Regions from separate parts of the Anaerocolumna chitinilytica genome, predicted to be linked through region 1. Evidence: riboswitches for the same ligand, from Rfam matches in the RefSeq annotation. Region 1 holds a riboswitch; each other region holds the start of a gene.
The links. Region 1 has a riboswitch for cyclic di-GMP ahead of bsdcttw_RS20040 (hypothetical protein). Riboswitches for the same ligand answer to the same signal wherever they lie in the genome.
Positions count from the first base shown of each region.

Region 2: linked by a shared signal. The riboswitch ahead of bsdcttw_RS14830 (sensor domain-containing diguanylate cyclase) and the one ahead of bsdcttw_RS20040 (hypothetical protein) in region 1 are both predicted to bind cyclic di-GMP.
Region 3: linked by a shared signal. The riboswitch ahead of bsdcttw_RS22130 (transglutaminase-like domain-containing protein) and the one ahead of bsdcttw_RS20040 (hypothetical protein) in region 1 are both predicted to bind cyclic di-GMP.
Region 4: linked by a shared signal. The riboswitch ahead of bsdcttw_RS15970 (3-oxoacyl-[acyl-carrier-protein] synthase III C-terminal domain-containing protein) and the one ahead of bsdcttw_RS20040 (hypothetical protein) in region 1 are both predicted to bind cyclic di-GMP.

Region 1 is NZ_AP023368.1:4,591,788-4,595,084, reverse strand. It holds gene bsdcttw_RS20050 (phospho-sugar mutase) at 1-1,077, shown strand, start outside; gene bsdcttw_RS20045 (NUDIX hydrolase) at 1,192-1,593, shown strand; cyclic di-GMP riboswitch class I at 1,749-1,831, shown strand; gene bsdcttw_RS20040 (hypothetical protein) at 1,920-2,249, shown strand; gene bsdcttw_RS20035 (3-oxoacyl-[acyl-carrier-protein] synthase III C-terminal domain-containing protein) at 2,276-3,265, shown strand.
Region 2 is NZ_AP023368.1:3,391,207-3,394,503, reverse strand. It holds gene bsdcttw_RS14845 (response regulator transcription factor) at 1-277, shown strand, start outside; gene bsdcttw_RS14840 (carbohydrate-binding protein) at 293-1,084, shown strand; gene bsdcttw_RS14835 (DUF2318 domain-containing protein) at 1,224-1,745, shown strand; cyclic di-GMP riboswitch class I at 1,897-1,982, shown strand; gene bsdcttw_RS14830 (sensor domain-containing diguanylate cyclase) at 2,127-3,297, shown strand, end outside.
Region 3 is NZ_AP023368.1:5,059,941-5,063,237, forward strand. It holds gene rpsJ (30S ribosomal protein S10) at 80-397, opposite strand; gene bsdcttw_RS22130 (transglutaminase-like domain-containing protein) at 894-1,700, opposite strand; cyclic di-GMP riboswitch class I at 1,714-1,800, opposite strand; gene bsdcttw_RS22135 (SpaA isopeptide-forming pilin-related protein) at 2,102-3,297, opposite strand, start outside.
Region 4 is NZ_AP023368.1:3,658,462-3,661,758, reverse strand. It holds gene bsdcttw_RS15980 (DUF6115 domain-containing protein) at 1-558, shown strand, start outside; gene bsdcttw_RS15975 (endolytic transglycosylase MltG) at 642-1,187, shown strand; cyclic di-GMP riboswitch class I at 1,354-1,436, shown strand; gene bsdcttw_RS15970 (3-oxoacyl-[acyl-carrier-protein] synthase III C-terminal domain-containing protein) at 1,600-2,565, shown strand; gene hydF ([FeFe] hydrogenase H-cluster maturation GTPase HydF) at 2,762-3,297, shown strand, end outside.

The DNA of each region.
Region 1 (3,297 bases):
TCCATCTCTCTTAGAGACAGTGAAGTTGATAAGAATATCGGCATTGTATACACGCCTTTAAATGGTGCCGGAAATATTCCTGTTCGTACCGTATTAGAAAGAATGGGCTATACTAATGTTCATATCGTAAAGGAACAGGAAATGCCCGATGGAACCTTCCCTACCATAGCTTATCCCAATCCGGAAGACCATGCAGCTTTTGCTTTAAGTGAGGAACTGGCACTTAAGGTGGGTGCGGATGTGCTTATTGCTACCGACCCGGATTGTGACAGACTTGCTGTTGAAGTGGTACAGAATGGTAAAATCGAAGCTTTAAACGGCAATCAGGTAGGGGTTCTGATTATCAACTACCTGTTAACTTCTATGACAGAAAAGGGAACCCTTCCTAATAATGCAGCCATGGTAAAATCCATTGTAACCGGTGAGATGGGAAGTGCTATTGCAAAAGAGTACGGAGTTAAGATGTTTAATGTACTTACAGGCTTTAAGAACATCTGCGCACTTTCGAATGAATGGGATAATACCAAGGAATATACTTATATCTTTGGTTATGAAGAAAGTATCGGCTACAATGTCGGCAGTTACCTCAGAGACAAAGACGGAGTCGGTGCAACACTTATCTTAGCAGAAATGGCTGGGTACTATAAAAAACAAGGCAAGACTTTAATTGATGTCCTGAATGAGCTCTATGAGAAATACGGTTACTACCGTGAAGACACCATCTCCATCGTACTGGAAGGCATCGAAGGCCAGGAGAGAATTAAGCGGATGATGGTAGAATATCGTAAGAACAATGCAGGCTCAATTGGAAGTTCCAATCTAATCAAAGTTACAGATTATCTGACCTCGGAGTCTACGAACGTGCTGACCGGTGAGAAGAGTGCTGTTGAGATTGAAAAGACAGATGCGGTAGAGTTCGCTTTTGATGACGGCTGCTGGTATTCCTTGAGGCCCTCCGGAACCGAGCCTAAAATCAAGCTTTATATTTATACCAAAGCAGATACTGCTGAGAAAGCAGAGGATAAATTAACAGAAATCAAGACAAAGGTACTGGAAGTACTGCACAGTATCAAGTAATATAATAGATAGTCATTAATACTCATTGCCAGGTTTGTAAGTACAGGCGTACATGAATTCGCTTGTACTAGGAACTTGGCAATATTTTTAATATCAGAGAAAGAAGGAATAAGAATGCAAGGGTTTAATTGTATCTTGGTATATAGTGAAGATAGAAGTAAGATTCTTTTCTGTAAAAGAAGGAAAGAACCTTATTTAGGACTTTATAATCTTGTCGGCGGAAAAATCGAAAAGGAAGAAGACGGCCTTCATGCAGCCTACAGGGAATTATATGAAGAAACCGGTATTCAGGGCAGTGATATTACCCTCTATCATTTTATGGATTTTACTTATTATAAAGATAAATGTTGTGTGGAAGTCTATGGGGGATATCTTAAACATGCGGTAGAGTTAGCGGAAGAAACCAACCCTCTGGTTTGGCTGGACAGCAGTGAGAACTTTTTCGATTCCGGACGGTTTGCCGGAGAAGGGAATATAGGGCATATGGTAGAATATGTAAGAAAGTACGGACTGTAACATAGTTTTATAACGAATATTAATAAAATATATGTAAATATTATGAATTAATTTAGGAAATACTTGAAAAAATGTAAAATAAAACCTATAATAGTAGAGTATGGTAGAAAAGTAGAAAATGTCATACAATATATTATAAATGAAATGAAAAGACTGAATGAAAAAGGCAAACCTGCCGAAAGACAGGGACGCAAAGCTTCGGGCCTAAGACAGAAGTTATGGCAGCCGGGTTACCATGAAGGTATTAATCCATGGCTTTGCCATGGATTTTTTTATTTCACTGGGATAAGGGTCTTTTCATACACGGAAAGAGAAGGAGAGCGAGTATGGAGAAATTCAGTATTACCGTATCAGGAGATGTTTTAAAGATCGTTCTAGATGGGAAATTCGGAGATGAGGATATAGCAAGCTTTGGTGAGGCCTATGGACAGGCTGTAAGAAAAATCAACCCTTCCCAGGTAAGCCTGGAACTGGATGCCAGAAATATGGGAGTAATTACACCGGATAAACAGGAGAAGTTAAAAGGATTTTTTGTTCTGTATAAGCAGACAGGCTTTAAAAAAGTAGTTTTTCGTATGCAGGATAGTGCAATTCTTGCAATGCAGGTTAAAAGACTCGCCAAAGAAGCCGGTATTGAAGACTTTGATATAAAATAAAAAATACATCAGAGGGAGACGGTTATATGGTGCAGGTTAAAATAAGGGATATCGCGGTAAGTCATGGAAATAAGGTGGTGGATAATGAACCCTATCTGGAGCATTTTCGTAAGAGAGGTAAGGAGGTTGAGCATTTTTTAAGGGATGTTATCGGGAGAGAGAAGCGGTTTTTATTTGAAAATGAAAATGAAAATACTCTGACGATTTCTCTTCAGGCAGTTAACAAGCTTATGGAAAAGACTGGTCTTACAGGTGCTGATATGGACATGATTATCTTATCCAGCCAGCTTCCGGAATATACGGCACCGCCTACTTCCATCAAGATACATAACGCGATCGGAGGAAAGAATGAGTGCATCTGCTATGATGTCAATTCCAATTGCTGCGGTATGGCGCTGGCTTTTGAGCAGACTGCAAAATATATGGCTCTAACGCCTCATGTCTCGAAAGCCTTACTGATAGGCTGTGACTATATTAATATGATGATTAATGAAGAAGAAGAGAATCTATATGGACATTACGGTGATGCTGCCTGTGCTGTGATCTTGGAAAAGACAGCAGAAGATGCCGGTGTCCTGGATTCTGTATGTACAGTCAAATCAGAAGGGGTTGATGTGGCATTATTTCCCGGCTGCGGTTTTTCCAATATCTTTCGAACGGACAATAAGAAAGATATGTTAATCAAATTTGTTCCGCCTACAGAAGATGTTCCTGCTTCCGCAGGAGAAAGTATAAGTAAGCTTTTAACTCGAAACGGACTTAGCAAAGATGATATCCGTATGTTTTGTTTTTCTCAGTATGCACTTATAAACATTCGCAAGATAAGGGAGAATTTTGGTATAGATGAGGACCATAGCCTTTATATTGGGGATGAATATGGCTACACCGGAACCAGCAGTCCCTTTATTACCTTGTATGAAGCAATTGAACGGGGACAGGTTAAGCGGGGGGATTATATCGTAATATGGACGATTGGCTGCGGCTCTCAGAATATTGGGCTGCTATGTAAATACTAACAGATACATAGAAGGGGGAGAATGAGTGAAAG
Region 2 (3,297 bases), 1.2 Mb from region 1:
AGCTGAGAGAGTCGGTTTGTCTATGGCATATCTTTCAACTTTATTTACCCAGAACCTGGGCTGTGGTTTTGTTGATTATCTGAATCAGGAGAGAATAAACAGAGCCTGTGCCTATATGCACGACGGGAAAATGAAAGTCTATGAAATAGCCTTTAAGGTAGGATTTCATGATGATAAATATTTCTCCAGAGTGTTTAAAAAGGTAACCGGAATGAGTCCTTCGGTGTATCGGCAAAATATCGGTATTTATGAAGAGGAGAGTATGATTACCTTTTAGGAAGAGGAGAATTACATGATTAAGATTGCATTATATAATAAAGAAGATGAATGCTTCATGGAGCAAGAAGATAATGAACACATTCATCATTTGTTATTTCACAAGTATAAGGATGGAGATCGTATTGTTATTGATACGGATAACCCCCAATTTCTTAGCGTAAAGCTGGATGCTAGTATTGAAAAGGCGGATGTTTATAGTATTGGCGGAAGATTTGAATTCCCGATTCCTTTTGGCGAAGATAGAATGCCATATCCTGCAGGGGCATTTGAAGGAGAATATCATATTCTGGATATTTCAGTGCAACCGTCTGAGTTATGGAAGGAAGAGAGGGATATCAGCACAAATCCCTTGGATGTGCGTTATGAATCTACGGTATTTCCTCATTGCAAAGCAAGTGTAGAAACAAGGGATGAATCTATCTTTGCCGCAAGGAATACCATTGATGGTCTGAAAGAAACCTGCGGACATGGTGTATGGCCCTTTACCTCATGGGGAGATAACGAGGACCCGGATGCTGAAATTCAGATTGATTTTGGCCGTCTTGTTGTAATGAATAAGCTGATAATAAATCTAAGGTCAGATTTTCCCCATGATAATTACTGGAAGCAGCTTGATGTTATTTTTGGAAATGGCTGTACAATGACACTGCAATTAAATAAGACAGGCAGGGATCAGATATATGATTTGAACGGAATGATTGCAGAAAGTGTGAAATTGTGCAAACTTATAAAAGATGAGAAGGATCCTTCCCCATTTCCTGCTTTGACACATTGGCGGGTACTTGGTAAAGAATATCTCAAATAAAGCCATGGCTTTAAAGGGACTGTAATGATAGTCCCTTTTTTATTTCTCTCTCCATACAATCTGCATATTCCACTGATAAAATAAAAGCATTATTTTAAATACCATAAAAGTAAAAATAATAAAAAAGGGGTATCAATGAATGACGAACAAACAGAATAAAAAATCAAATACGACGAGATACTTAATTCTTACAATCTCTGTTCTCGCAATACTGGCAATTGCCTTTGGCTTCAATAGCTTTGGAAAACCAGCCGGAAGCGGAGGAGATTCGGATAAATTAAGGGCAGCTAAAGTAACAGACAGTGATATTGTTATACCGGTTAAGGACATTACGGAAACAGCTAAGTTCTTTCCTGCAAAGATTGACGGTACTGAATTGGAAGTGCTGGCGGTAAAAGCTCCGGATGGTACAATTAGGACAGCCTTTAATACCTGCCAGGTCTGCTATTCTTCCGGAAAAGGCTATTACAAGCAAGAGGGAGACGAGCTGGTGTGCCAGAACTGCGGAAATCATTTCTCAATGGATCAGGTAGAAGTTGTAAAAGGCGGCTGTAATCCGGTTCCGATTACCGATGAATATAAAACAGCAGATGACACTTCGATTACAATCAGCAAAGATTATCTAACCGAAGCTACGGTGATTTTTCAAAATTGGAAATAAATTGTACAAAATGAGGGAGGTTTTTATTAAGCCTCCTTCTTTTTTATTTCCGTTATGTAACGGAAAATGAAGGTAAGTCAGGTGAAATATGTAATATTATGGTACATGATTTGAATTGCAAAATTCCACGAATTATAGTACAATGGACCTATGTTTATAGGGGCAAACTCATTGAAAGATGAGGACGCAAAGCTTAGGGTCTAAATCTGTATGCAGATATGACAGCCAGTTGCACGAAATAGGATATATTTCAGTCTAAGCTCGATTTTAAGAACGAGCTTTTTTTGTGTGTATCCTTCTATTTCGTATTGTGAAAGAAACAGATTTGGGTATTAGGTAAGCAGTAGTTTATCAAACAAATCTGGAAGGGTGATGAGGAATATGCAAGAAAATAAAACCGATTATATTCTGAAAAAAGGAATTCCCAGATTAAATAACACCATAGGAATTTCTCTTGGCTTGGCTGCATTGACAGGTGTTTTATTGATTTTCAATCTGGTAATTAATAATGATCAATCTCTATATGAAGTGGTAAAAACAGATGGAGGAGTGGTATTGATTCTTATTCTGTTGCTTTTTTTGACTGTAAGTTTTGTTTCCAGTATAATCTGTAATCATCAGGTTAGAAAAGCTACCGCTGAATTGTCCTATATTACCAAAAGTGTTCATACAGGATTCCTTAATATTTTGCTGGAACCAGGATATCAGGTCACGTATGCTAATCCAAAGTTTTATGAGATTTTTGGTTATAAAAGGTATGAGTTTGAAACAGAATATGATAATTGTTTTTTATCCTTTGTTTGTGATGAGGATCAGGAGAAAATAAAAGTGCTGAAAGAGCAGTTTGTAAACGGCTCCTATCGGCAGATAGAAGTTAAAATGATTACCCGGAGCGGTGATATTATTAATGTACTTTTGGATGGCAATTTTACCTTAACCCGCGAAGGTGAAAAGGCCTTTTCTGCGGTTTTATTAAACATTACTAATTTTAAAGAAATGCAGAATAAGCTTTCCCTGGAGGAGGAAAGATATCGAATTGCTGCCGAGATATCCAATGATATTCTTTTTGAATATAAGGTTGACAAAGATGTTATGAAATTTGCGGACAAATATACGGAAGTTTATGGACGAACACCTGTAATTGAAGATTTTTCAGTGGTAGAGCTGTACAATAAGAATATGGTTCATCCGGAGGACTGCCAGGACCTCAAACTTTTTGCAAGAACTCTTAAAAGCGGAAAAGAAATGATGGAAGCGGAGTTTCGTATAAAAAATGCAAATAATGAGTATGTCTGGTGTCATATCAGGGGAAAGACTATCTATGATGAGAATAAGGAACCAATCAGTGTCATTGGTAAAGTGGTAAATATTGACCTGCATAAAAAGGAACTGCAAAAACTGGAATATAAGGCTAAGAGAGATTTGCTGACAGGTGTGTATAATAAAGTTACAACAAAAGAAATTATTGATGAATACTTAAAACGCAATCGAAATTCCAAGCATATTTTAATGATGATAGATATTGACGATTTTAAACATGTCAATGATAATT
Region 3 (3,297 bases), 470 kb from region 1:
CTACCTTGGTGCAGGTTCCTTGTGAACCTTACCCTATATATAAACCCTAAAGGATTTTGTCTTTGCTTGTTTTCGATGATTACTTTGTCTTCATCTTGATGTCGATGTACACACCGGCAGGCATTTCTAATCTGGATAATGAATCTACCGTTTTTTGTGTAGGTGTGATGATATCGATTAATCTCTTGTGAGTTCTCTGCTCGAACTGCTCTCTGGAATCCTTGTATTTGTGTACCGCTCTAAGAATTGTAACTACTTCCTTCTTAGTAGGTAGGGGTACAGGTCCGCTCACCTTTGATCCTGTCTTTTTTACAGTCTCGATGATTTTTGCAGCTGACTGATCGATTAACTGATGGTCATACGCTTTCAATGTAATCCTCATTACTTGACTTGCCATAAAAAAAGTCGCCTCCTTTTCGCACTTAATAGCAGTACGACAAGCGGTGACTGTACACTGGGCCGTGTGTGTCCCGTCTTTAAAGCCTAATTAAGACTCTCCGTTTTCCACATAAGAAAACATAGGGTTACCCACACTTATCTGCTCGAAATAATCTTTTGCAGAATCTTTATTTGTACAGTGACTTGTCGCCAGTTTCATAACTTGACATTCGCTCCACGGAAAACCTACATTATATGTAGCAACCTCTCGCTTCTACGCTATCAATGTCACAGCAGTACTAATTATACTATAGTAAAATCAATAATGCAAGCAGTTTTTTATCTTTTTTTTATTTTTAATTACATCATTTTTTTACAATAAATTTTTATCATTATGTGTAATAAATATATTTTATAGCAAAAAAATATCAGCATAGGGATTATATCCTCGTATACTGATATTTCTTCTTTCTATAATAAAATATAAAAAAAGGAAGGCAGATTATTCATTTTGTTTAATATTGCTTTTCTATACTATAGTGTGATACTTTCTTCGCCATTTTATCCATATTAACCGTTTTCAAAGCCGCATCGATTGTAGTGTCAATCGTAATCCATTTTTTTGTATCTTTCATATAAACCTGATTCCATGCATGATATTCAGTCACATCCGTTGATGTTCCCATCAGTACTTTCGTCGGTATTCCAACACTTCTGAGCATTGCTGCAAAAAGTACCGCGTAATCGTAGCAGATTCCTTCTTTCGCTGTATATACATCGTCAATAGCCGGTACATAACCGTTTTGCACTGTCTCTGCCTTTTCGTAGTCATACTTTATATTCTTTACAATATAGGAATAAATTGCAGCAACTTTTTCAGTATCCGTAACAGCGTTTTGTGTCAAAGCTTTCGCTTTCTTTATGGATGCCATATCTGAATTCCAATTAACGATTTCATTGCTTTGTAAAAATACTGTTTTACCGTTGTCATCGTTGTAATTTATAGTTTCTGCTGCAACCTGACGATATTTGTTTCCTTCAATATTTTCCAGAACTTCAATCTTATAGTCACCATTTCCCAACTGAAGAGGTACTCTGACTTCCCCTGACAAATCATATATATACTTAGAACTGTCTTTCGTGATTCTCACCAGTGATGTTGTTTCATTGTTATAATCAACAATAATAATGCCGTTCTTTATTTCGCTCTTGTCTATGACTGCTGCATCCGCTGCATAAGTCATTTCAGGTATATATACACTTTCGGATAGCAAAATCACTGCTACTATAAATAGCAGGCCTTTCTTTAAAAAATTATACACAAAAAACTCCCCTTTCGGTAACTGGCTGCCAATTTATAAAAATAAATAAGGCCCTATAGCTTTGCGTCATCAGCTTTCGCTGATTTTGCCTTTATCGGTGGAAAGCACCGGATTTATATGTAGACTATTTCCTAATATTTATGCCATTATTATATCATAGCCTTTACTTCTTGAATACAGTTATTTCTACAAAATTCTCGCTTTTATTTTGGTGTAATTTTGTTCAATGTTATATATTGTCTTTCAACTGCGATGTTTTTTATATATTTGTCTGAATAATAGACATTCAGATAATATTAAAAAACTGCAAGTCCAGTTATTAATGGATTTTATCCACCCTAATAATGAACTTGCAGTCTCTGTTACTTATTTAAATAATAATCTTCCTTAACTATCCGGCACTAACTTCTGGTTTTTTTCTTTCTGCTGAATATCATTATAATACCACCGGTTATACCACCTATCATAGCTGGCAGTAAACCTAACGGAACAGTTTCACCAGTCTTTGGTATCTTTACATCCTCTGCCGTGTCATTCGGCTTCGGTTTCACATTTCCGAGAGGGATTTTATCCACATCAATTTCAACCACAACTTCTTCCTTGCTTCCATCGGGATGTTTTACAATGATAGAGAATTTATCTTTACCGGTATAGCCGCTATCCGGTGTGTACGTCCATTTGCCCTTATCATCTACTTTAACCGTTCCGTTACTTGGTTTTTCTCCCACCTCGGTTTTACTTCCATCTGGAACAGGCACCGTACCGCCTTTTGGTGTATCCTCTTTCGTGGCCTCAGTGATTGGCTCTGGTGTAGGCGTAGGCTTATTCGTTGGTTCCGGTCCCTTAGACGGAGTCGGTGTTGGCTCTGCAGTTGGTGTTGGTGTAGGACTGGGCGTTACACTGGGTTCCGGTGATGGATTCGGTGACGGAATGTATAGAGCATTCCCTATTTCAACAGTAAATATTTTTTGAGAGTTATCAGTAATAACTGTTTTCGGCAAACTCATTATTAGGTACCCTGTAGGTGCCTTTGTTTCAGTTATCACATAACTGCCGAAAGTTAATCCTGATAAAACTGCAGTACCATCAGCTCCCGTCTTAAGTGTTTTGGTCGTTCCATCAGGAGCCTTTACTGTGAATTCTGCTCCTTCCAGTAATTTAGTTGTATTTCCTGCATCTACCTTTTTAATTACTAAGGTTCTTAAAAGGTCATTTTCTACTGTAATCGGAATCTGGATGGGTGATCCCACTTTAATTTCTATTCCAATCTGACTGTCAGAAAGTGTGATATATCCTTCCGGTGCTTTTGTTTCAATCAGTTTATACTTACCTAACAATAGATTTGGGATAACAGCAACTCCGGATTCATCTGTCATAATCTTATCTGCTACCTTTATTCCATCCTTCCATAACTGAAATTCCGCATCCTTTAATACAACAGAGGTATCATCCTTATCGACCTTAATAATCTTTATTGAACGGTATACTTCATTTCCAATAGAAGGTAATATCGTATCATAATCCGTATCATAAGTGATCTCTACAGGCGTCACAGGATTATCCGGTAGTTTATAGCCAGCAGGTGCTTTTGTCTCCT
Region 4 (3,297 bases), 930 kb from region 1:
ATTCCTTCAACTGTCCTGAATCAAACAGTGGGCGAAGTCAGTAATGAACTTCTTACGAAGGAGTTGAGACAGAAATTTGACGAGGCTTGTCAGGAGACTTCAGAGGGATATTTATTTAAACTGGAGAATCAATTAAGTCAGCTTTCCAATGAGAAAATCATAGCAGTTCATGACTTTTCAGAACAAATATTAGAGAAGATTAAGCACAATCATGAAGAAGTGATATTTCTTTATAATATGCTTGGTGAAAAGGAAGAAGAGCTCAAAACATTCCTAAAAAATGCAGACAGGCAGAAAAAAGTATTGGAAGAAAATATTCACCAGCCTGCCAGGACGGAAAAGAAGGAAGAGAAGACAGAGAAGACTGTTGGGGCAAGAGATTTACCGGCGAGGGAATTACAAGCCCCAGATAATCCTGAAGCAGGAAATAATTCCAATCAAAAAATATTGGAACTGTACTCCAATGGATTTTCTATTGTAGATATCTCACGAACTTTAGAAATCGGACAGGGTGAAGTAAAGCTTGTAGTCGACCTGTACAGACAAAAACAACAGTAAGAAATCCAATTAAAAGGTTTCGTTTTTTTAACAATATTTTTAAGGAATATCAAATAAGAATCTGATATTAGCGAAAGGATTATATGAACTTAAAATATTATATAAGAGGGATAGGTGTTGGAATACTTTTTACTGCTGTTGTTATGTCTGTTGCATTTCATATATTTCCAAATAAAAAACTAACCGATGCACAAATCAAAGAGCGGGCTACAGAACTCGGAATGGTAGAAAAGACAGCAGACGGGTCACTAAATGATTTACTTACGACTCCTACAGAGGCCCCTACAACTACCCCTGCACCAACAGATACTCCTGCACCAACGGACACCCCAACACCAACAGATACTCCTGCTTCTACAAAGACCCCGGCTTCTGAAGATACCTCAAAGGAAGGGAATTCCAAGGATACCAGTAATGCCTCAGGTGCCATCGAAATAAATATTACCCAAGGTATGACTTCAGAACAGGTATCAAAGCTTTTAAAGGAAAAAGGAATTATTGAAGACTCAGCTGCTTTCAGTCAATACTTGGTGATTAACAATTATACAAAAAGTATAAAAATAGGGAAGTTTCAGTTGAAGGCATTTACGACATACAAAGATATTGTGAATTTAATTATCGACAAATAAAATGTATATATCAGATGAAAGAAATTTGGATTTCATGAAATCAAAACAACAAAAAATGACTAAGAATGACAAATTATATAAATAATACTTGCTAAAAAGTGAAATATGTATATAATATAATATGTAATAGGTATTTATTACTATAGTACGGAAACAAAAAAATAATGCAAGATAAAGGCAAACCTGTCGAAAGGCAGGGACGCAAAGCCACGGGCCTAAAGCAGATGCAAAGGTAGCCGGGTTACCAGGTTTATTGACTAGCCATGGCTTTCTTGGCTAGCTTTTTCTTTTTATAGAAAAATTTGTAAATGATATAACGATAACAGTGCAATTGTAATTTTCACTATTGTTAGCAATATCTTGTAGACAATAAACAATCAACAGGCAGATTGCCATATGCATGGGAGATTATATGATACATATTAAGATCAGAGATATCGCAGTAAGTCAGGGATACTATATTTCCGACCATATCAAAAATAAAAAGATTATTTCTGAAAAGGCACAAGGAAATGTGGTGGTTGAAGAAATAGTGGATAAAAGTGAAAAATACAGCAGTATCAGGTATAATTGGCAGAATACAATTATGCTTTCTTTAGATGCAATACAGGAACTGTTCTTTAAAACCGATTTGTCCGGTGCTGACATGGATATGATTGTATTGTCCAGTCAATTGCCGGAATATGTGACACCTGCAACATCTGTGAAAATCCATAATGCTATCGGCGGTAAAAAAGAATGCATCTGTTACGATGTTAATTCCAATGGCTGTGGTATGACTCTTGCCTTTGATCAAATATCAAAATATATGTCGGTAAGCTCAAACATAAAGAGGGCACTCTTAATTGGATGTGATTATATAGATATGAATAAAAATAACTTAGGAGATGCAGCCTGTGCTGTAATCCTTGAAAGAACAGAAGATGAATGCGGAGTATATGATTCTTTGAGTCTTGTAAGAACAGAAGATAATGATGGATATCATTTCCCTTACGGCGGTTTTTCTAATCTGCTTATGATTAAAGAAGGAGCAGACTTCAAGTTCTCTTTTGTAGGAAAGAAAGCACATATCATGGATGTTGCAGAGGAATCAATTTATGAGATACTAAGTCGCAACAACCTTGGAATAAATGATATTAATATGTTCTGCTTTTCTCAGAATAACCGAGAGGGTCTTGAGCGTATTCGGGAGAGACTATATATAGATGCGGTGAATAGCCCATATATTGGAGATATATATGGTGATACAGGAACCAGCAGCCCCTTTATTGCTCTTTACGAGATGTGGGAGAACCAGCAGATCAAGCGTGGTGATTATTTTATCCTATGTGCATTCGGGAGCGGTACCCAGACCATAACATTACTTTGTAAATTTTAATTGAGAACCGGTTATAGAAGATTTGAATATTTCCTCTATAGCCGGTTCTTCTTCTTCTTATTATTATTATTATTATTTGTAAACTCTACTCCTGCTTGATTTGATAAGGTTTTTGTGATACCATAAGGTTCGCATGGAGATATATGAAAAGGCAGGAAAAATGTCTTTTCATGAAAATCACAAAGGAGATGGCAGTATGGGATTAAATGAAACACCCTCCTCTGACAGGGTGCATATTGGGTTTTTCGGTAAGAGGAATGCAGGCAAATCAAGCCTTGTAAATAAAATCACCGGGCAGGAACTATCAGTGGTGTCTGAATTCAAAGGTACTACTACAGATCCTGTATATAAAGCAATGGAGTTGCTACCAATGGGTCCTGTGATGATAATCGACACTCCAGGAATTGATGACGAAGGTTCCTTAGGAGAACTTAGAGTCAGAAAGACCAGGCAGGTATTAAATAAAACGGATGTTGCAATTCTTATAGTAGATGCAACTACCGGAATTAGCAATTCGGATGAAGAATTAATTACACTTTTCGGAGAAAAAAATATTCCATATCTTATTGTGTATAATAAAGTGGATTTATTAACAGAGGAAGCGTCTCCCGATAAGTCAAATGAAATTTATGTTAGCGCTATTACAGGAAAAAATATAGAAGCATTGAAAGAAAAAATTGCAATTTTAGCTCCCGTAGAAGATAATAAACTTCGAATTGTTGGAGATATTAT